Regions from separate parts of the Pseudoalteromonas sp. DSM 26666 genome, predicted to be linked through region 1. Evidence: predicted binding sites of a transcription regulator. Region 1 holds the regulator's gene; each other region holds the start of a gene.
The links. Region 1 encodes LexA, which represses DNA repair genes until DNA is damaged. Its sites were predicted from a motif close to TACTGTATNNNNATACAGTA; they were not measured.

Region 1 (7,485 bases):
AACTCTGCCCAGCTCATTACGCCATGTTGTTGTATATTTTCAATGGCACTAAGCTGCTGTTGCTTTTGTTCTGCTCGCTGTAATTGCCAAAACCCTAGTCGCACACAAACCAATACCACAATAACAACCAAGCAAATTGTTATTATTGAGCTAAGCTTTTGTTTGTTAAATACAACTAACTGCATAAGGGTAAAATCCAGTGATTATTAAAATTATTATTGTTCTACTGTTATTATTTATATTATTTAATTTATTTCGTGCTTTATTAATTATGGTGTCAGGGAAAACCAATGGACGCCCTATGTCTCACTTTTTAGGGCGTCGGGTGTTATTTTCTGTTGTGGTATTAATGATGGTGATTGCCGCACTAAAACTTGGTTTTATTAAGGCAAATCAGTCCCCCTTAATCACTAAAGCACATACACAAATACAAACAAACACAGCCAAACAACATCAACAAAATGCCAGTACCAAGCTGCAGCTTGAAAGGCAAAGTGCTTATCTTTAGTGAAATGTCCTTTCATAATGCGTAAAAACACCACCAATAAAATAATTGTTCCTAAGGTGACGTGCATGCCGTGAAAGCCGGTTAACAAAAAGAAGGTATTGCCATAAATGCCCGCATCAAGGGTTAAGTTAAGATCGTTATAAGCATATATATACTCTTCTACCTGCAGCCCTAAAAAGCACACTCCGAGTAAAATGGTCGCTCCCAAGCATACTTTGAGTGGGGTACGTTTATTATTTTCCATCGCCACATGGGCAAAATGTAAAGTTACCGACGAGGCAAGCAAAATAAGGGTGTTGATAAGCGGCAACCCTTGCCAGCCCATTGCTTGGGTCGTGGTGCCTCCTGGGGTATTTAGCAATGGCCACATGGCTTCAAACGTCGGCCACAATACTTCATTTGTCATGGCGTTGTTATCCGCACCTCCAAGCCAAGGCACAGAAAACATGCGAGCATAAAAAAGCGCCCCAAAAAATGCCATGAAGAACATCACTTCTGAAAAAATAAACCAGCTCATACCTTGCCTAAAAGAACGGTCCATTTGTGCAGAATAAAGCCCTTGATCAGACTCGTGTATGACATTTTTAAACCAGCTAAACAGCATGTAAAGTAGTACAGCTATACCTACGTATAACAAGTAAACGCCATTACCACCCTCTTTGCCCATATCCATTACGGTTAAGGCTGCGCCTACCGCAATAAAAAATAACGCAACTGCCCCAACTATTGGCCATGGACTTTGCTCTGGTACATAATAATGTTCATATTTTTGATTCATTTTATTTGCTCCTAGTTTTTCACTAGTTTTATAAGCTAGTTATTACTGGCTACTAGCCTCTCGCTAATATCAAATACGGTATAAGACAGGGTTAACTCTTCTACATCACTGGGTAATTCAGTATCTACATAAAACAATAATGTAAACTCCAGCTCTTCACCTGCCTTTAACGGTTGCTGATCAAAGCAAAAACACGCTATTTTGTGTAAATACTTGGCCGCTTTTCCTGGTGCTACCGACGGTATAGCCTGCATTACTTTATCTTCATTGCTGTTATTTTTAGCGCTAAACTTAACTTCACGCATGGCCCCAGGCTTTACATCTACACTGTACTCTTTAGATTTAACTTCAAAAGGCGCACCACTTTGCGCATGCGTAGTGAAACTAACGCTGACTTCTCTATTTTCAGTGACCAAGGTACTTTGCTGTGCCTGCTCTAACGAGGGCTTACCATTAAGCCCCGTTATATCGCAAAACACGTCATACAAAGGGACCATGGCAAATGCAAATGCAAACATTGCAATGCAAATCACCACCAGCTTTTTTAATAACGGCAAGTGAGTCATTATTTAATGTCCGGCGGCGTTGAGAACGTATGATAAGGCGCAGGTGAATCAACTTCCCATTCAAGCCCCTCAGCTCCATCCCAAACTTTTGCAGGCACTTTGTCGCCCCCTTTTGCACATTTATACACAACCACCACAAATAATAATTGCGATAAACCAAAGGCAAACCCACCTATACTAATAATGGCGTTAAAATCAGCAAACTGTAGCGCATAATCTGGAATACGGCGTGGCATACCGGCTAACCCAACAAAATGCATTGGGAAAAACAGCACATTTACACTTATTAACGACAACCAAAAATGCCATTTTGCTAAGGTAATATTGAACATGTTTCCGGTCCATTTTGGCAGCCAATAATAAGCCCCCGCCATAATAGAAAACACCGCGCCCGTTACGAGTACATAATGAAAGTGTGCAACCACAAAATAGGTATCATGATATTGGAAATCGGCAGGTGTAATCGCTAGCATCAACCCCGAAAAACCACCTAAAGTAAACAACACAATAAATGCGATACTAAACAGCATTGGCACTTCAAAGCTAATAGACCCGCGCCACATAGTCGCTACCCAGTTAAATACTTTTACGCCGGTAGGTACCGATATCAGCATAGTCGCGTACATAAAAAACAACTCACCCGCCACGGGCATACCAGTGGTAAACATATGATGCGCCCACACAATAAAGCTCAACAAGGCAATGGAGGAGGTGGCATACACCATAGAGGCATAACCAAATAGTTTTTTACGTGAAAAGGTGGGAACAATCGTAGAAATAATGCCAAAGGCAGGCAAAATCATAATATAAACTTCAGGGTGACCAAAAAACCAAAAAATATGTTGGAACATCACCGGATCGCCACCACCAGCGGCATCAAAGAAACTGGTCGCGAAGTATTTATCGGTGAGCACCATAGTAACTGCACCAGCAAGTACCGGCATAACTGCAATAAGTAAAAACGCCGTGATCAACCATGTCCACACAAATAACGGCAGCTTCATCCACGTCATACCCGGAGCACGCATATTTACTATGGTGACCACCACATTAATGGCCCCCATAATCGAACTAATACCCATAATATGCACAGCAAATACAAACATTGCTGTGTTGTCGTTACTATAAGTGGTGGAAAGCGGCGCGTAAAAGGTCCAACCAAATGCAGGGCCACCACCAGGCATAAATAATGAAGCTAATAGGATTAAAAACGCAAACGGTAAAATCCAAAAGCTCCAGTTATTCATTCTCGGTAAGGCCATATCTGGCGCACCAATCATTAGCGGGATCATCCAGTTTGCCAAGCCGGTAAAGGCTGGCATAACCGCACCAAACACCATTATTAAACCATGCACTGTGGTCATTTGATTAAAAAAGTGAGGATCAACCAGTTGTAGGCCCGGCTGAAATAACTCAGCTCGAATAACCATCGCCATTGCCCCACCAATTAAAAACATGGTGAGTGAAAAAATTAAATATAAGCTACCTATATCTTTATGGTTGGTTGTAAATAACCAGCGCTTAAAGCCTGTGGCAGGTTGATGGGCATGATGAGCCTCATTGGTATTAGGTTGTTCTGCAATGCTACTCATTATTTAGCCTCCCCATCAGCATCCAGTGCCGCTTGTATCTCGCTCGGTTGAATTACATCACCAGTGTCATTACCCCACGCGTTGCGTTTATAGGTAATAACAGCTGCTATTTGCTTGATTGATAATTGCTTTGCGAAAGACTGCATAGCCGTACCCGGTTTACCGTGGAGCAAAATATCTATATGCCCTTTGATATCACCTATGACTATTGGGCTGCCTTTAAGAGCCGGAAAAACACCTGGTAAGCCTAAGCCAGTTGGTTGATGGCACGCCGCGCAGCTCGCCATATAAACCTGCTCACCAAGCGCCATCAGCTCTTCTTTTGGTACAACTTGGTCTAATAACGCAGCGTCTGCCTCAGCTGCTTTTTGTTTGGCTTGTTTAGCCTCTGCTAACCACGTTTTGAAGTCTTCTTCTGTTTTAGCTTCTACTACAACAGGCATAAAACCATGATCTTTACCGCAAAGCTCTGCACACTGCCCACGGTAAGTACCGACCTCATTAATATTGGTCCATGTTTCGTTAATAAAGCCAGGGTTTGCATCTTTTTTAACGGCAAAGTCAGGCACCCACCATGAGTGAATAACATCATCTGAAGTCATTAAAAAACGTACTTTTTGATTAATTGGTAGTACCAGCGGTTTATCTACTTCAAGTAAATAATTCGGGTTTTTATCAGCAAGGTTGGTTATTTCATTTTGAGGGGTAGCTAGCATGGAATAAAACTCAACGTCCTCCCCCATATACTCGTAATGCCACTTCCACTGTGAGCCTGTAATTTTAATGGTGAGATCAGCTTTGCTGGCATCCTCCATGGCAATTAAGGTTTTAGTCGCAGGAATGGCCATAACAATTAATATGACAAAAGGGATCGCAGTCCACAGTATTTCTACTTTGGTGCTTTCATGGAATTGGGCAGGGACAGCCCCTTTAGATTTGCGATGATGAATGAGTGCCCAAAACATAATGGCAAACACGATCACCCCAATCACACAACATATTAAAAAAATAGTCATGTGCAGTTGGTATACATTATTACTTATATCGGTTACGCCTTTACGCATATTATATTGGCTATTAGCAAGCACATTCTGCGAAAAAACAAACAATATAAGCCACAAGGAAGAACTCAGCTTACCCATGTGACGGCTCCTTTGATGCTATTGCTGACGCAAAGCGAAGAGGCATACGGCTTAAACGCCTATTCGTTATTTTTATTTTTTATAAGGGTGCTGGATTTAGTAAATGTGTGTTCTCAAAACGACTAAGCTGTGAGTTATTTTTATTCCAGCTCTTTAATAACTAGTTAAAAAATAAACAATAAGCAAGGTGAGTATGAAAAATAAACAAGGTGTATTTTTTAAAATGCGCAGCTAAAAAAATAGCAACTAGTCAGGCAATTAATCTAAGAGTCAGGTTTAGTAAGGGGTGTATTGAAATTACAGGATAGAAATATAAAAAATTGTTAACTTAAAAAAGCAGAGTAAATTTGTTTATTTATAAAGTATTTAGTGATTTTATTTATGATAGGAGAAGCACTTAACAACATATAGTCATACATTTGATAAGTTAGACATTGTGCTGCTAACAAACCCAGCGCCTAATCACTATTAAGCGCTAAATTATGCTTTAATACTACATCCAGTCAGCGTTACGAATAACACCTACCGCTAAGCCTTCAATATTGAACGACTCATTTTCTAAATCGACCTCAATAGCTGAAAACTCATCATTTTCAGCATGTAAGAGTACTTTTCTGCCCGCTTTTTCTAAACGCTTCACGGTTACATCGTCGTCAACACGGGCAACAATAACTTGTCCATTTTCGGCAACTTGGGTTTTATGCACAGCAAGTAAATCACCATCCATAATACCAATGTCTTTCATACTCATACCGTTAACACGCAATAAAAAATCGGCCGCAGGTTTAAACATTAAAGGGTCAATTTTACAGTGGCTTTCTACATGCTGTTGCGCCAATATTGGCTCACCGGCAGCCACCCTGCCAATTAAAGGTAAGCCTAACTGCTCTGGCTCCTCTTCTTCAACAAGCTGAATGCCCCGACTCGCGCCTGGCTTCATTTTAATCACACCTTTTTTGGCCAGTGCTTTTAAGTGTTCTTCTGCAGCATTCGCACTTTTAAAACCCAGTGTTTGTGCAATTTCGGCACGTGTAGGAGGCATACCAGTGTCTTTAATAAACACTTTAATGAGTTCGAGTATTTGCGCTTGGCGTTTCGTTAATGGTCGCATACAACTGGTTTTCCATACAGTACAATTAACTGTGAGTATATACAGTTATTTAAAAATCGCAAATATAAATTAATGCTTTATATGTCGTTATCATCAAACAATAACCTACTTTAAAAGCAGGGTGATAAATGTAATTATTAGCAACGCATTATCATATTAATAAATTTTAATTCTCAATTACTTATCCAAGGAGCTAGCATGAGTATTTGGCATCAACCGATTACATTAGAGTTTTGTAAGCAATTAGATCAAGGTATTACAGGCCAAGGGACACTCATGAAAACCATGGGAATAGAGATCAGTGAAATTGGTGATGACTACTTAGTGGCAACTATGCCGGCAATTCCAGAGCATCATAACCCTATGGGTATCGTTCATGGTGGTGCAAATGTGGTGCTTGCTGAAACAGTAGCAAGTTATGCCGCTAATTTTGTGGTTGATTTCAATCGATTTTATTGTGTTGGCCAAGAGATCAGTGCAAGTCATTTAAAGGCATCACGCAATGGCACATTAACGGCCACAGCGAGAGCTTATCATATCGGCAAACGCAGCTCGGTTTGGGATATTAAAATAACCAATAGCCGCAATGAGCTTTGCTGCGTATCACGGATGACCGCAGCCGTAGTTGAGCGAAAAGGCTAGTAAATCAATTAACCAAGGTTGAAGTTAAATTACTTTTCGAGAGGGTAAATAGTAATTTCTACGCCTGCACCAATTGCAGATATACGTAACAAGGTATCTGCATGTAAGGCTTGGTTAAAGCATTTTGGCGAAGTGCCAGACTCAAACCCAATATCGAAAGTTCTGCGTGAACAACTCAACCATTGCTTTAATGCATTGCGTGAACACGACTCGATTAACTCACACAAGTGATTAATCGCTTTATCTGGCGTGGTTATTTCACCTGCAACCTCAATGCGAGCAAGTTGACGGTATTCGTCTTTATCATAATGTAAAATAGTTGCGACCTTTTTTAAATCAGCAACTAATACGCTAATATCTTGCTTTGACTCAAGCTCTAGATCTACATTTAAAAATTGAATTTCCGACATTATCTCGTTTTTACCCTCTATTAATTTCATTGCAAACTTTAACGCAGTTTTACCGTTATACCAAATCAACAACGCTGGAATCACTGCATTAACGCATTTTTAGCGTTAGCCTATGAATATTGCCCACTATTTACTCCTAAAAAACGCCCTACACAAAATACGCAAATTAAAATTAAAGCATGCCGGTGGCAGTTTACTTTTTTATTCTAGGCCTTAAACTAGGCGCTCCTGTAGTTCACGTATGTGATGGATATGATTCGGTTTATTTTAGCTTTGTTGGCTTGCTGTGCTTGTTTTTCAGCAATGGGCGAACAATTTACGCGGTTTTCGAGTGCCAAAAAGCACTTAATTAATACCCTTCCCGAAAACGCTAAAAGTATTTATTGTGGTTGCGATATAAAAAAACAAGGCAAAAAGTTAGTACCCGATCCTACCCATTGTGGCTACGTGCCTCGCAACACACTAACCCGCTCAGGCAAAGTAAATCAACGTGCATTGCGAATTGAATGGGAACATATTGTCCCTGCATGGGAATTTGGTCACCAGTTACAATGTTGGCAAGATGGTGGGCGTAAAAACTGCCGCAAAGTTAGCGCTAAGTTTCGCATGATGGAAGCCGATATAAACAATTTAGCCCCTGCAATTGGTGAAATTAACGCCGATCGCTCAAACTACCGCTTTGGCATGTTAGCCCAAAACGCGACGCAATATGGTCGCTGTGAGGTTAAAGTTAATT
Region 2 (7,485 bases), on a different contig from region 1:
AATAAAAACGCCAGCAAATGCTGGCGTTTTATTTTTAGTTATTAATTACTAATGAGCGCTTTAATTATCAATCATTATCTGCATTTGTTCACTAACCCAATTAAGTGCTTCGTGGTAAGCATCAGGCACATCATCACCTAAGTTAAGCTGTTGGGCTTTATCGTTAGCAGCGTGCCAGTTACCCTGCTCATAGAGGGTTACTAAGTTTAAATACTCAGCAAGCAGCCCTTCATTGTTTAACAGTGCCGCTTTTATCTCATTTGAAAGCGGTAGCTTAAGCATTACACTGTCCATCTCTTCATCTAGTATGGCATCCATAAGCGACATCATGCCGGTTAAAAATGCTATTCCTGTATCTCTAAGTTTGCCATGTGAAATTGCTAAAAGCTCACAAAAACGCGCGCGTGTTAGCGACAACCTAATAAGCTCCAGAGGTTTGTCTGCAGAGACTTGTGCGGCAAATAATAAAGAGAGTAGTTTTTTTATTTCAGCCGCGCCCAATACAATAAGCGCTTGTTTTATTGTGTTTATTTCAGAGCGGCGAGCAAATGCTGCCGAGTTTGAGTAGCGTAGCAGCTTATACGATAAGTTAACATCACGCTCAAATACATCGGTGATTTTTTTAAGATCCATTTCTACGCTGGATGTTTCATAGAGTAGCTCAGCCAGTGCCATGCCCGATGGCGGTAATGCCTTGCTTTGCACCATTTCTGGTTTTGAAAAGAAAAAGCCTTGAAAGTATTCAAAACCTAGTTCAAAAGCTTGATTGTAAAGCGCGTAAGTTTCAACCTTTTCAGCAAGTAATTTTATGTGTGGATAAGGTTTTAAATCCTCTATGATCGTTTTAATGTTTTCAATATCACAAGTTAAAAAGTCGACTTTAATAATATCGATAAACGGATAAAAGTGCCGCCATACAGGTTGATGTGCATAGTCATCTAGCGCTAGCGTATACCCTTTTTCTTTTAGGTCTTTAACAATTGCCAATAAGCGTTTACCTGGCTGGACGGTTTCGAGTATTTCAATTACCACCCCATCTTTGTTTAAAAGGGTTGGGTAGCCTTTTAACAAGGTGTCTAAGGTAAAGTTAATATAAGCGGGTTTATTATCAGTTAAATCTTCTAAGCCAAAGTTAAATTGACTGCCTTCAATCAGTCGAGACGTGGCTTCATCGCCGTCAATATTTGGAAATACGTTATCAACTCCATCACGAAATAAAAGCTCATAGCCAATTAGTTCTTTATTGCGATCTAAAATAGGTTGCCGAGCAGCGTAAAAATACATATAAGATTCCGAAAGAGTAGAAATTGATTAACATTGTAATAATATATTGGAAAACATTCAAAATAGCATCGGTAAAATGAATATTATTAATAAAATACTATGGTTGGTTTGGTATTTCTTAATCTAATTTTATTGTTTTTCATTTTATTTGTTGCAAAAGTGAGCTAACCGATGGTTTTTTATCTACTTAAATGAGCGGGTTGGAGTTATTAGCAATTACCGTGTTATAGTTCAGTAGAAAGCTTTTATTCCAATACTGTCTTAATTATAAGATTTCAAGAGTCATTATTTGGATTAAAAGCCTGTTATTACTTATTTAAGTGGAGGCAAATTTGGAAACAGGAATGATTATTTCACTGGCATTATATTTTATTGTAATGCTGGGAATAGGACTATACGCATATAAGCAATCTACCAGCGATATATCAGGGTATATGCTAGGTGGTCGTAATTTAGCCCCCAGTGTTGCTGCCTTATCAGCGGGTGCATCAGACATGAGTGGTTGGTTACTTATGGGCCTACCTGGCGCAATGTACTTGTTTGGGCTTAGCAAGGTTTGGATTGCTATTGGCTTAGTGTTAGGCGCATGGGCAAACTATTTCTTAGTCGCCCCAAGACTGCGTGTTTATACTGAAAAAGCAAATGACTCTATTACCATCCCTGATTATTTTGCAAATCGTTTTGATGATAACAAGAATATCCTTCGTGTGATCTCTGCAATTGTTATTATTGTGTTCTTTACTTTGTATACATCATCAGGCGTTGTCGCCGGTGGTAAGTTATTTGAAAATTCATTTCAGATGAGTTACGAAATGGGTTTATACATCACCACGGGTGTGGTTGTTGTTTACACCTTATTTGGTGGCTTTTTAGCGGTTAGCCTAACAGACTTCGTGCAAGGTTGTATTATGTTTATCTCCTTGCTTGCAGTACCTATCGCTACTTATATGATGCTTGATCAGCCATTTATGGATACTTTAGCAAATGCAAATTACCAGCAGTTGTTAAGTTCACCAAAAGCCAGTGAAATCCATTCATTGAATATGCTTGATTGGTTTGCTGGTGGTTCTACCATTGCTATTATTTCTGCGATGGCTTGGGGCTTAGGCTACTTTGGTCAGCCACATATTATTGTTCGCTTTATGTCTATTCGCTCAGTAAAAGAAATGCCAACTATGCGTCGTATTGGTATGTCTTGGATGACACTATCTGCGATTGGTGCGGTATTTACTGGTTTATTTGGTGCTGCCTTTATGATTGAAAACCAAATGCCTATTGCCGATAAAGAGACCATTTTCTTAGTATTAGCTGAACTTATTTTCCACCCATTAATTGCTGGTTTCCTACTGGCTGCTATTTTAGCTGCGATTATGAGTACGATTTCATCGCAATTATTGGTGTGTTCAAGCTCGCTTACTGAAGACTTCTACAAGATTTACTTAAACCGCGATGCCTCGCAAACTGAGCTGGTGTTAGTAGGGCGTATTAGCGTAATACTGGTTGCGTTATTTGCTATTTACCTAGCGTATGACCGTAATAGTTCAATACTTGATTTAGTTAGCAACGCATGGGCTGGTTTTGGTGCTGCATTTGGTCCACTTGTCTTGTTTAGCCTTTACTGGAAACGTATGAACTTAAAAGGGGCTATTAGCGGTATGGTTGTTGGTGCTTTAACAGTGCTTGTATGGATTTATGCGCCTATTACCATTAATGGTGAGAGCTTAAGCAGTGTAATTTATGAAATCGTCCCAGGTTTCATTTTAGCGAGTATTGCTATTGTGGTAGGAAGCCTTGTGACAGCTGAACCGAAAAAAGAAATTACTGATCTGTTTGATGAAGTTGAATCGTCATTGTAACTGATTAGCTAACGTAAAGTGTTGGTTTTTATAAATGCCAATCAGTTTAACTGGTTGGCATTTTTTTATTGGCTGACCTTTAGAAAAGACCATTCATCTCGTTTAATCACCGATTACTTGCCTTTAGCTATTATTATTTAAAGGCATAAAAAAACTGAATTCGAATACCGAATTCAGTTTTTTAACAATTACTATTGAGCTTTTAAAAGTACTAACTCGCTGCTTTATCTTTTATATCCGCAACGTTATCTGACTTTGTTTTTTTAGCTTTAGTGGGTACTTCTTTACCACCTTTAAGTACGGCCATAAAGTCGTCTTTACTTTTTGCAATCTCCAGCGCGAGCGACTCAACCTGTTGTTCACTTAGTGGCACATCTACTTTTTCAAGCATGAGTTCTAGTGACTCGGCAATATCGAGCATTTTGTCATAGGCATCAGCTTCTTTTTTAGTAGTAAACGTCATGCGCTCGACTCCGTTTCGTTCTACAACATATTTAACAACAACAGCCATGATTTCTCCTGCTTACTTACGTGGCAATATGATTATTTTAAATCATTAGATTACTGTTTTTATATACAGTACAAGCTTGCGCGTGGTTTTGCAAGCTTTAGCCTTAGTTTATCTGCAGCTTGGTTGACAATAAAGAGTAACTCTACTTTATTTATTAAGTCACTTTATAACGCGTTGCAGTAAAGGAGTCGCAAGGAGTGATTGTTACCGTTAGTACTTAGTAACCACAACGTTATGTAAAAGTGCTGGGTGTAAATAATCAACGAATGTTCATGTAAGAACACAAAAGGAAATAGTATGAAATTAATTAAAATCATCTCATTAGCCGCTGCTTTATGTTTATTACCTATGGGTACCACCTTTGCGCAAAGCGATATGCTATCAGAGCAGATGCAATCAGCTGTGGTTAATATTAATACTGCTGATTTAAAACAGTTAATTAAGTTACCAGGTGTTGGCAAGAAAAAAGCACAGGCAATTATCGATTATAGAGAAACAAATGGTGATTTCGCATCACTTGAAGATCTAGCTAAAGTAAAAGGGGTGGGTAAAAAAATGCTAGCCAAACTTGATGGAAAGGTGGCGTTTTAACTTAAAAGGGCGCTATGCGCCCTGATCAAACTGTTTTAAGGCAGCACCAAGGTGCTTTTTAGCAAAATTAACATCTACGGGGGCGGTTAGTAGCGGGTAGCTTAAACCAGCCACAATCAAAAAGGGCACGAGTAGCCATCCTTCAAAAAGGGTAAATATTAAAAAAAATGGGCTTAGCAGCATAAGCTTTACAATACGCATTAACACTCTGTCACTAGGAGAGAGCATACTTAACGAGATCGCAATAACGGTTTGTCTTTGACGAACTTTTAAGTGTTTAAGTTCGTCAACGTGGCTTGAAAAAAAAGTAAACATATTAAAGTGACTTTTTAGAGATTAATCGACTGGCCACTAACGCAAAAAGTGTGGCGGTAAACAATACAAAAATAACTTCCATCCATGCTGGCATACTTAAGCCTGCAAATTGCCAATCTATGTTTCCGCAATCACCGGTTGCCTCAAAAAATTGCGGTATCCAATGATGTAATGGCATAAACTCTGGAAAATTCGGCTCAAACTCACAGCTAAATGCAAAGGGGTCAGTGGTTGTTTGCATTTCAATGTGTTCACGAGCTATTAGTAACCCCCATACACTTGAAACCCCCCACACTGTATAAGCGACAATACGGACTACGAGGTTGTTTGGTTTACTGGCGCCAATAATACCGGCAAAAAGTAAACCTAATACCGCGGTGCGTTGGTAAATACACATAATGCACGGTGCTAATCCCATGTTGTATTGAAAAAAGAGCGCGATGACTTCAAGCAGAAAAACAATCCCACTGAATAATAACCAAGGTGTACGTTGAGTACTTAGATTAGCAAGCCAGTTCATAACAAATCCGTATTTAAATAAGGGCTTAGATTATGACGTAGGATAAACAGCGGAGCAAGTAAAAGGGAAAAAGTGAGGAGCTATGAAATTTCCTAGCTCCTCAAAGTCGGGGAAGCTCTTAATGCCCAGAATTCGCTACAGGGATGTGGTGTTGTATTATCCCCCAGTCATAAAACAAACTGGTTATTTCACTCAAGCCAAAATAAGTCGCGCTTAACCCAACAAAGGTAAGCACAAAAGTGTAAGGTAAAGCCATATACACCATTCGACCGTAAGATAGGCGTAACACGGGAGCTAGTGTTGATGTAAGTAAGAATAAGAAAGCAGCTTGACCATTAGGGGTGGCCACGCTGGGTAAGTTTGTGCCGGTGTTTATCGCCACTGCAAGTAAATCAAATTGGTCTCGAGTTATTTGACCTGCTTTTAGAGCTGCAGCAACTTCATTTATATATACAGTGCCGACAAATACATTATCACTGACCATTGAAAGCAATCCATTAGCGATAAAAAACATCACCAATTGTAAGTGCCCTTCAAATGTTAGTACCCAAGTAATCACAGGAGTAAAGAGTTGTTGATCGATGATTACTGCAACCACACTAAAAAATACACAAAGTAGTGCAGTGAAGGGGAGGGCCTCTTCAAAGGCTTTACCGAGTTGGTGCTCTTCTATTATACCGGCAGACGACGTGGCTAAAATAATCACCGATAAGCCAATTAAGCCTACGGTTGCTAAATGTAACGCTAAGCCAGTAATTAACCAGATAGCGATTAGTGCTTGAATTGTGAGGTTAACTCTATCGCGTTTGGTGCGCTTTTTATCAAGTGTTTGTGCATGGTTTTTTAAAATAGCATGAATTGTTTCTGGCAGTTTTGCCCCATAGCCAAAGGTTTTTGTTTTTTCTAATAAAAAGGTTGTTAATAAGCCCGCAAAAAGCACGGGTAAAGAAACGGGCAGCATTCTTAAAAAGAACTCTCCAAATAGCCAACTTGCTCGCTCTGCAATAATTAAATTTTGTGGTTCACCAACCATAGTACACACGCCGCCAAGTGCGGTCCCAATCGAGGCATGCATCAGTAAATTACGTAAAAAAGCACGAAACTCTTCAAGCTCTTGACGGTTTACCTCTTTTACTTGGTTATCATCGTTAATATCGTGCTCACTAATAAAATCTTTTCCTGAGGCCACCTTGTGATAAATACTATAAAAGCCCATGGCCACCGCAATAACAACCGCCATTACAGTCAGGGCATCCAAAAAAGCTGATAAAAACGCAGCAGCTATTGCAAAGGCAAGCGATAAAACGGTCTTACTTCTTACTGAAACCACTAACTTGGTAAAAATATACAGCAGCAGATCTTTCATGAAATAAATACCGGCAACCATAAAAATAAGTAATAAAAGCACATCTAGGTTTTGTGCTATTTCATGTTCAACTTGCGTGGTTGATGTCATACCAATTAATAGTGCCTCAATGGCAAGTAGACCACCAGGTTGCAGTGGGTAACATTTGAGCGCCATGGCCAGTGTAAAAATAAACTCAATAACCAGTACCCAGCCAGACAAATAAGGGTTTAATTGAAACAGCAGCGGGTTAATTATTAAAAATGCAATAATGGTGTATTTATACCATTGAGGTGCTTTACCTAAAAAATTTATAAATATTGCAGATGGGACACTCTGTTGCATGATTTTTCCCTAGGGAGGCGTTTAATAGTCTGGTTAATGTCATTAACTTAGTCCAGCTTATAGAGGGTGTAAACAACTAAATAATAATAGTCAAAGTGTCTGGTATGAATAATAGGTTGGCATTCATATTGTGTTTAAAACCTATCGGTAAAACTAGCGAATCATACAAGTAAAGTTGCCTTTTTAATCACATACCTAGGTAATTTAACTTACTTTACTTGTTAGTTGTGGCTTGTCTGGTACAATCAGTCAGTTAATCGTATGTAGCGATGTGATGTGAATTAATTCGAGTAGGAATTGAATGAGAATTTTTAAAGCGAAAAGCCCAGCAGGATTTGCTGAGGAATACATAGTAGAGTCAATCTGGAATGGTGATTTTCCTCCAGGTTCAATTCTGCCTGCTGAGCGTGAACTCTCAGAGTTAATTGGTGTTACTAGAACCACATTACGAGAAGTATTACAGCGATTAGCTAGGGACGGTTGGTTAACAATACAACATGGTAAACCTACTCGCGTTAATAACTTTTGGGAAACCTCAGGATTAAATATCCTTGAAACACTGGCACGTTTAGATGAAGATAAAATGCCAGAGCTAACCGATCAGTTACTCTCAGCACGTACTAATATCAGCGCAATTTATACCCGTGCAGCTATAAAACTTGCACCAGAGCGTGTTATCGAAATTTTATCACAAAGCGATGAATTAGAAGACAGCGCG
Region 3 (7,485 bases), on a different contig from region 1:
TTTGTTCATTTAATTGATAGCTCATGGTTGGACTGACAAATAACTGTTTTAAGTCAACACCAGTGGTGCCGCCATAAAATGTGCCTTGAGGGGCAGAAGCAGCCACATATTCTGTGTTCATTCCGCCGTTACCGTAAACTAATAGGCCAATATTAATGCGCTCATTTAATTGATGGCCAATAGCAAATTCGGGAATTGCAAATAAGCTGTTATCACTTTTTTTGGTTGTTGCGTCCAAATACAGTGCATTGGGAAAGTATTCATCGACCTTTGCAGCGGTGTAGTTACGCTCAGGAGCAAATAATTCTATGCCTACCGACATTTGCGTGCCATTAGCTGAAAAAGTAGCCGGGTTATTTGCACCCGACATTAATTCTTCTGATAACGCTACACCAGCACCTGCCATGCCTTTGTGAGTCATACCGTAGCCATGAGTAAAATAGCCATTCGTTGCAAATACATTAAATGTGCTTAACGCAGAGGTGAAAACAAGGCCTGAGAGTAACTGTTTTTTCATTTAAATTGAGACTAAGTAGAGAAAGTTGGAGAACAATAGCTAACTTTTTATATTCCAAAAAAGAACTTTAAAAGATTATATATACTAAAAAAGCATATTGTTTGTGGATGAGGAACAGGTAAATGAAAGGGCTTACAAAGGAGGGTTAAATACACTGGAGTAAAACAGCATTTTTAAGCGCTATTTTACTCCAGCCAAGTAATTACATTGACTCTAACTTCATACCGCGTGTCTCTTTAATGTATTTAACTACAAAAAACACACTAATAAACGCCGAGAGGGTATAAAAGCCATAGGCGCCTGCTAAACCAATACTACCTAGCATGATAGGGAAGGTCATAGTAATAGCAAAGTTAGCTATCCACTGCGCACTAGCAGCAACTGCAAGCGCGGCGCCGCGAATGCGGTTATTAAACATTTCACCAAGCAGTACCCACACAATTGGGCCCCAGCTTAAACCAAAAAATACCACAAACAGGTTAGCCATTATTAAAGCAAAGGTACCCATATTTTCGCTAAGTGCTAACTTGCCCGCTTCATCAAGGCCTGCACTGCCAAAGGTGTAGGTAAGTGCACTTAAACTAATAAACATACCTATACTACCTACCAGTAACAATGGCTTACGTCCCACTTTATCAACTAAAGCAATAGCAATAAAAGTAGACAAAATATTAGTGGTACCCGCAAGCACGTTTATAAACAGTGATTGTGACTCATCAAAACCAGCGGCTTGCCAAAGCTCTGAACCGTAATAAAATACCACGTTAATACCAACAAATTGTTGAAACACTGACAAGGCCACACCCACCCAAACAATAGAGTGTACCTTTTTACTGCCATCGATAAATAAATCGCGAATACTTGGTTTTTTATCGCTTTTCAGAGACTGCTTAACGTCATTGATTTGCGCATCAGCATCATCGTTTGAAATTTTATTAAATACAGTTTTAGCGTGTTTAAGCTTGCCTTGTGCGACTAAGTAACGCGGTGACTCAGGAATAAACAAGACCCCAATTAAAAATAAGCCTGCAGGAACCAGTTCAGCCCAAAACATCCAGCGCCATGCTGCTAAGTCTAACAGTAAAATACCCTCGGCACCGCCTGCGGCATTAGCAATTAGGTAGTTACTTAAAAAGGCAGCAAACAGACCCAGCACAATAGCAAGCTGCTGCAGTGTTGCTAAACGGCCGCGTAAGCTGGCAGGTGCTACTTCTGCAATATAAGCCGGCGCTAAAACAGATGCCGCACCTATACCTAATCCACCAAATAAGCGGTAAAAAATAAACTCAGCTGAGCTATCAGCAATACCAGAGCCAAATGCACTGATAGCAAATATAAGTGCAGTGACAATCATAATAGCGCGACGGCCAAATTTGTCAGCTAATGGGCCAGCAGCTAAAGCACCCAGCGCACAACCAAGTAAAACAGAGGCAACATTAAACCCTGTTGCTACACTGCTTGAGTTAAATGTATTACCTAATGCCGATACAGTGCCATTTATAACGCCTGAATCAAAACCAAATAAAAAGCCACCAATGGCGGCAACAGCCGATATAAAAATAACGTATAAAAGTGAGCACTTTGTCTGTGCGCTTTGCTCACCTTTAGTTGCATGCTGTGTTGTCATGTTGTTCAATCCTAATTTTTATTATGTGTAATGAAGTTAAAGTACCACTAATAATTTGCGGGCAACCTTAGCACAGAGTAATCACGCTAAAAAAGATATTTCAATAGTAATACGTATGCATAAATAAATTAATTGAGTTGCGCGAGGGTCTGTTTATCTTTTGAGGTTGAAGTTTCAGCAGTGTGTTTGGTTTTTAAGCAAAATAGATCTTTTGCCATGTGAATGCCCGTAAATAGGTACTAACGCTTCGTTAATGTTAAACACGCACTGCTTGAAGGGTTCTGCTATCTACACAGGTGAAGATAAGGGCCAGGGTATAAAAAGGGTGCTCGGTTTTAACTTAGTTTATTAAGTAACAAACCTCGCTGAAATTAAAGCGCCCGAGATTGAATCAATTTAAATTCTAAAAGGCTATTAACTCCCAATTGGGTTGCTAAAAGCGCTCAAATAATTATACTGTTTTTATATACAGTATTGGCGGTTGTTATGAGAAAAGAGTTACCAGCAAAATATTATTTGGCACATTTTAAAGAGCTAATAGGCTTTGTGAGCGATAAATGTATGCATTTACTTGAGCAAAAGCACATTACATTTATTAATAAAATAAACACCCTCGACGAGCAAAGCCAATGCATGCTAGCACGTATTTATTCTCGTAAACCTTATTTAGTGCAAACTCAGTCATTAAATTATGAAGAGATTATTTCGCCTTATCAGGCACTTTTTAATTTAAAAACAGCTGGGTTAATCTGTGAACCCTCACAAGCAGACGCTAAGCAACTGCTTAGTCATCTAACAAAGCCGGCCTTAATTGAGTTGTTATCTCAACAAGAGCAGCCACCATTATTTAAAAAAAGTGCTGCTAAAAGTTGTTTAGTTGAAGTCGCTATTTCATTTTTTGAATCTAAGCCAGAGCGTCTTTCGCATTTGTATAATCAGTACGTGATCAATAATAGAGATGAGTGTTACCAGTATTTTGAGTTTTTGTATATTGGCAGGCTCAGTGCCGGTGATGTGAATCATCAAAACCGGTTTGTACTAAGAGACTTAGGGGTAACTCCTGTTAGGCAAGGGCATAATGAAAGTTTGTCTCGCTTTGACTCAATTGAGGAAGCGCAATCTAACTATGTGTTAAACCGTTTTCGGTTAGCCGTTAAAAACGCGAAAGATGACAATGAAAATGAGACGTTAGCAAAACAGTTAATAAATGAATTAGCAGTAGGGGTTGTAGCTCGAGAGCTAAAGAATAAGTTATTGGTCATACTTTATAAGCAACTAAAAACAACTAACCCTGTATTAGCGTTTGATGTACTCAATGCCTGCGAAGACGATGCGCACGCACTAGAAATTCAAATAAGAGAGCAATACCGTTTAGGTAATAAAGAATGGGTAAAGGCGCAACTTGAGAAAATTATAGAAAATCCGCTCACCGATGAGTTACTGTACTTTGCGGATGACTTTTTAATGCGCAAATTTAACAAGCAAACACGCTCACGGCTTAGTGAAATGTTAGCCAGTACACGCTGTATTATAGAGGTTGATGAACTTTACCGTGGCGATGTTGAGTTAGGTGTAAGTGATCACTACACTCGTCAAGGCAAACAGGTTTTTTATACTGAAAATACTTTGTGGCAAAGCTTATTTGCGCTGGTTTTTTGGCAGGAACTTTTTATTGAAACCCCGACACCGCCTTGTAATGAATTTGATATTTACCCGCAAGCCTTAAAAACAGACACCTTTTATTTAAATCAATCCTCACAAATAGAAGCGCGGCTAGCTGCGTGTAATAGTACCCAAAAATTGCTGCGTTTAGTGTGTAACCATGCAGCGAAGTATTATGAGCAACCAAATGGCTTATTTAGATGGCACAAAGATGTATTAAAGCCATTAGAGATGCTTATTTTAAACAGCCCGATAAATGCGCTATTAAGCCATTTAAAAAACATGGCAAAAAACTACCGACAGCTAAAAGATGGTTACCCCGATTTAATGATTGTTGATAACAATGCCGTTCATTTTGAAGAGGTTAAAGCGCCCGGAGATAAGCTTAAAAGAAACCAGCTAGTGAGTATCGATAATTTAAAAAGCTGTGGCTTTATCGTAAATATTGCAGCGGTGAAGTGGTATGTAGACCCTAACCGTATTTATAGTGTAGTTGATATTGAAACTACAGGAGGCCTCAAAGGCGGTAACCGCATTACCGAAATTGGTATTGTTAAAGTAAAGCAGGGCGAAATAGTTGATACATGGACCACATTGATAAACCCAGAGCGACCCATCCCTCGTTTTATTACCTCGCTTACAGGCATTAACGATGCCATGGTAAGCAATGCGCCCATATTTAGCGAGATTGCAGCGCCGTTACTGAATCAATTATCAGGCAGTATTTTTGTGGCGCATAATGTTAATTTTGATTATGGATTTATTAAAAAAGAGCTTGAGAGGATAGGGATTAATTTTAAAATGCCGAAACTGTGTACAGTCGTTGAATCACGTAAAGCATTTAAGGGGCTAAAGTCATACTCGCTGGGAAATTTATCTGCACACTTTAATTTAGACTTAACCAATCATCACCGTGCATTAGACGATGCCAAAGCTGCCGCGCAGTTATTATTACTGGTTCAGCAATCTGCAGATGAAAATATAGTTGCTGTTTAAAAAAGCAAAAAGCGCTACGCGCGCTTTGTTACTTTTTTCTCAAAGTCACTTTTTACAATGTCGAGTGCTTTTAAAACCTCTTCGGGCTCTACGTCGTGTTGTTCTAATATCATAATTAAATCAACAGCCAGTTTTATGTGCGTAGGGGCTTCTTCTAGCGGGTTACTCATTAATATCTTTCTTTTTAGCAATCTGATCAATCGCAAAGTTAATGGCAAGTTCAACGCGTTGTTCCATGTCCATACGATCTGTTTGGGTTAAATAAAACGCCATGTCTACATCGTATCGAATATAGCGAGGTGGTAACTGATTGAGCACGGTACAGCAAAAGTCAGCCATTACATCGTCGTTGTAACGCTCATTAAGTTTACGTTTTTCTATTTCTTCTAGAACGATTTTTTCGTAAAAGTTGTGTATGTCGTCATCTAAGCGCATATTCCTGTCACTCTTTTTTATTGTCTTTGTTGAGTCTATACCAAGGATTGTTATAAATCGAGAGCCGCTTTAAATAGTTGTTTACGGACACTGACTAAATCATTGATGTTACGCTGATAACCACCACCTAAAGCGCACATAAGCGGGATGTTTCGCTGCTTACAAAAGTTAAGAACGGCAAAGTCACGCGCGTATACGCCAGCCAAAGAAACATCAAATAAGCCAAGTTCGTCTTTGGTATAAATATCGGCGCCCGCATTATATAAAATAATATCGGGCTGGTGGAGGCGAACACATAACTCAAGAGCTTGCTCTAGTGTTGTTAAATACTCTGCATCTGTGGTGTTTGCAGGTAAGCCAAAGTCGTAGTTTGAGTGCTGTTTTTGCCGAGGAAAGTTTTGTTCACAGTGAATTGAACAACTAATTATCTGCTCGTGCTGTTGGGTTATTTGTGCTGTGCCGTCACCTTGATGCACGTCACAATCAAATATTAATACGGTGTCGGCTTGCTCCGTTGCAATAAGGTGGGCTGCAGCAATGGCTAAATCATTAAAAATACAAAAGCCACTGCCGTAATTGCTGTAAGCATGATGATAACCGCCACTTAAATTAGCCGCTAAACCACTTTTAATTGCACTTTCAGCGGCTTGAATGCTGGCACCAACAGAGTAAAGTGTTCGCTCAACAAGTTCAGGAGAGTGAGGGAATCCCATTTTCTTAACCGCTTTGTCAGTTAACGAGCCATTTAAAAAATCAGCGATGTACTCTGAGCTATGACACAATTTCAATTGCGCTGTTGTTGCTGGCGAAGGTGATATAAATTGGGTGTAGCCTAAAAATTCAACTTCATGCTTGAGCTGCTGATACTTTTTAATTGGAAAGCGATGGCGTTCAGGTAACTCTAATTGCGAGTACAGATAGTGATAATAAAGCTGCATTAGCGTAGCTGTTGTTTTTCTACTTGTTGAATTTTGTCTTCGGTGGCAGAAATTGCTTTTCTGCAACGGCCGAGTCGTGCATGAGTGGTTAAAATTTCTTGATTAAGTTTTTGTGCTTGCGCAGGTGATGCTTTTTCCATTTGTAACTTACGCTCTTCAATCATCAGCACTAGGCGGCGTTCAAACTCATGGTTTTGTTTAAGCTCATCATATAACTCATGGGATGATTGCATGATTTTTTGCACTGCTTGTTTGTAAATAGGCTGTTTGGCACGAGGCTTATAATGACTTTTGTTTTCTTTCACCCAAATAGGGGTCGATTTAATTACATTAAAGACCGCTTGTACCTGACTAGCAATGCGCTCAAGTGCGTAAGTGTAGGCATGGCGGTGATCGCTCGGTGGTAGGCTGGCTATTTCATCTTCTATTTCTACTACGTAATCAACCAAGTTCATGCTTTTGGTGCTAAATACGGCTCTGTCAAATAAGCTTGGCTGTGCCTGCATATAACGGTTTTTAGCAAATAATTTTGCTTTATCAAATTGCTCAGCTTGTTGCTTAAGCGTAGCAACTTGTTGGCGTAGTTTGTCTAAAGCAGCAGATTGCATATTAAAAGTATGCCTCGTAAATTAGTTTTAACGCTAAAAGTATAACCATAGTATTAAATACTGGGCGAATAAATTTACTGCCAAAACGAATAGCTGAATGTGCGCCAAACCATGCACCAAGCATGATAAAGAAGCCCATTGTAATTCCCAGTAAAAAGTTAACATGGCCAAGTGCAACAAAGGTGATCAGAGAGATGAAGTTAGAAACAAAATTCATTGAACGCGCCAAACCACAATTGAGTAGCAAACTCATTTTATAAAGCATACCGTTTGAGGCAGTCCAAAAAGTTCCCGTTCCAGGCCCAGCTAAACCATCAAAAAAACCTAGGCTTAATCCTTGTAGCCACTGTTTTACTTTTATTGTGCGGGTTAATTTAGGCAGATCATCACTTTGTGTGGTACTTAAATTACCAAACAAGCTGTAGCAAGCCACTAAAATAATAATAATGGGTAAGAGCTTATTTAGAAACTCGATACTTAAATGATCAACAATAAGTGTGCCTAACAAAGCACCTATGGCGGTAGCCATAATAGAAGCAAACCAAAATCGTGGGTTAAATAGTTGTTTTTTATAATAGGTGATACTGGCCGTTAACGAGCCAAAACTGGCGGCCAATTTATTAGTGCCAAGCGTTAAATGAGGAGGTAATCCTGCCGTTAACAGTGCTGGTACAGTGAGTAATCCACCGCCGCCAGCAATAG

Region 2: the regulator LexA is predicted to act here: its motif matches at 3,703-3,722, upstream of BM380_RS11450 (YebG family protein).
Region 3: the regulator LexA is predicted to act here: its motif matches at 2,599-2,618, upstream of BM380_RS10685 (exonuclease domain-containing protein).

What each region holds. Positions count from the first base shown of each region.
Region 1 covers NZ_FPAR01000011.1:28,109-35,593, reverse strand. Annotated here, with positions in the region: gene BM380_RS16000 (SURF1 family protein) at 1-185, opposite strand, end outside; gene BM380_RS18500 (DUF2909 family protein) at 200-508, shown strand; gene BM380_RS15990 (cytochrome c oxidase subunit 3) at 411-1,286, opposite strand; gene BM380_RS15985 (cytochrome c oxidase assembly protein) at 1,322-1,852, opposite strand; gene ctaD (cytochrome c oxidase subunit I) at 1,852-3,444, opposite strand; gene coxB (cytochrome c oxidase subunit II) at 3,444-4,586, opposite strand; gene lexA (transcriptional repressor LexA) at 5,080-5,697, opposite strand; gene BM380_RS15965 (PaaI family thioesterase) at 5,896-6,339, shown strand; gene BM380_RS15960 (hypothetical protein) at 6,369-6,749, opposite strand; gene BM380_RS15955 (endonuclease) at 7,002-7,485, shown strand, end outside.
Region 2 covers NZ_FPAR01000005.1:266,873-274,357, reverse strand. Annotated here, with positions in the region: gene BM380_RS11460 (EAL and HDOD domain-containing protein) at 61-1,284, opposite strand; gene putP (sodium/proline symporter PutP) at 1,629-3,140, shown strand; gene BM380_RS11450 (YebG family protein) at 3,352-3,651, opposite strand; gene BM380_RS11445 (ComEA family DNA-binding protein) at 3,949-4,242, shown strand; gene BM380_RS11440 (DUF6170 family protein) at 4,255-4,557, opposite strand; gene dsbB (disulfide bond formation protein DsbB) at 4,559-5,077, opposite strand; gene nhaB (sodium/proton antiporter NhaB) at 5,196-6,767, opposite strand; gene fadR (fatty acid metabolism transcriptional regulator FadR) at 7,069-7,485, shown strand, end outside.
Region 3 covers NZ_FPAR01000005.1:103,038-110,522, reverse strand. Annotated here, with positions in the region: gene BM380_RS10695 (OmpP1/FadL family transporter) at 1-517, opposite strand, end outside; gene BM380_RS10690 (sugar porter family MFS transporter) at 720-2,144, opposite strand; gene BM380_RS10685 (exonuclease domain-containing protein) at 2,631-4,802, shown strand; gene BM380_RS10680 (YbaM family protein) at 4,817-4,972, opposite strand; gene BM380_RS10675 (late competence development ComFB family protein) at 4,965-5,237, opposite strand; gene BM380_RS10670 (histone deacetylase family protein) at 5,288-6,175, opposite strand; gene BM380_RS10665 (primosomal replication protein) at 6,175-6,783, opposite strand; gene BM380_RS10660 (TSUP family transporter) at 6,785-7,485, opposite strand, start outside.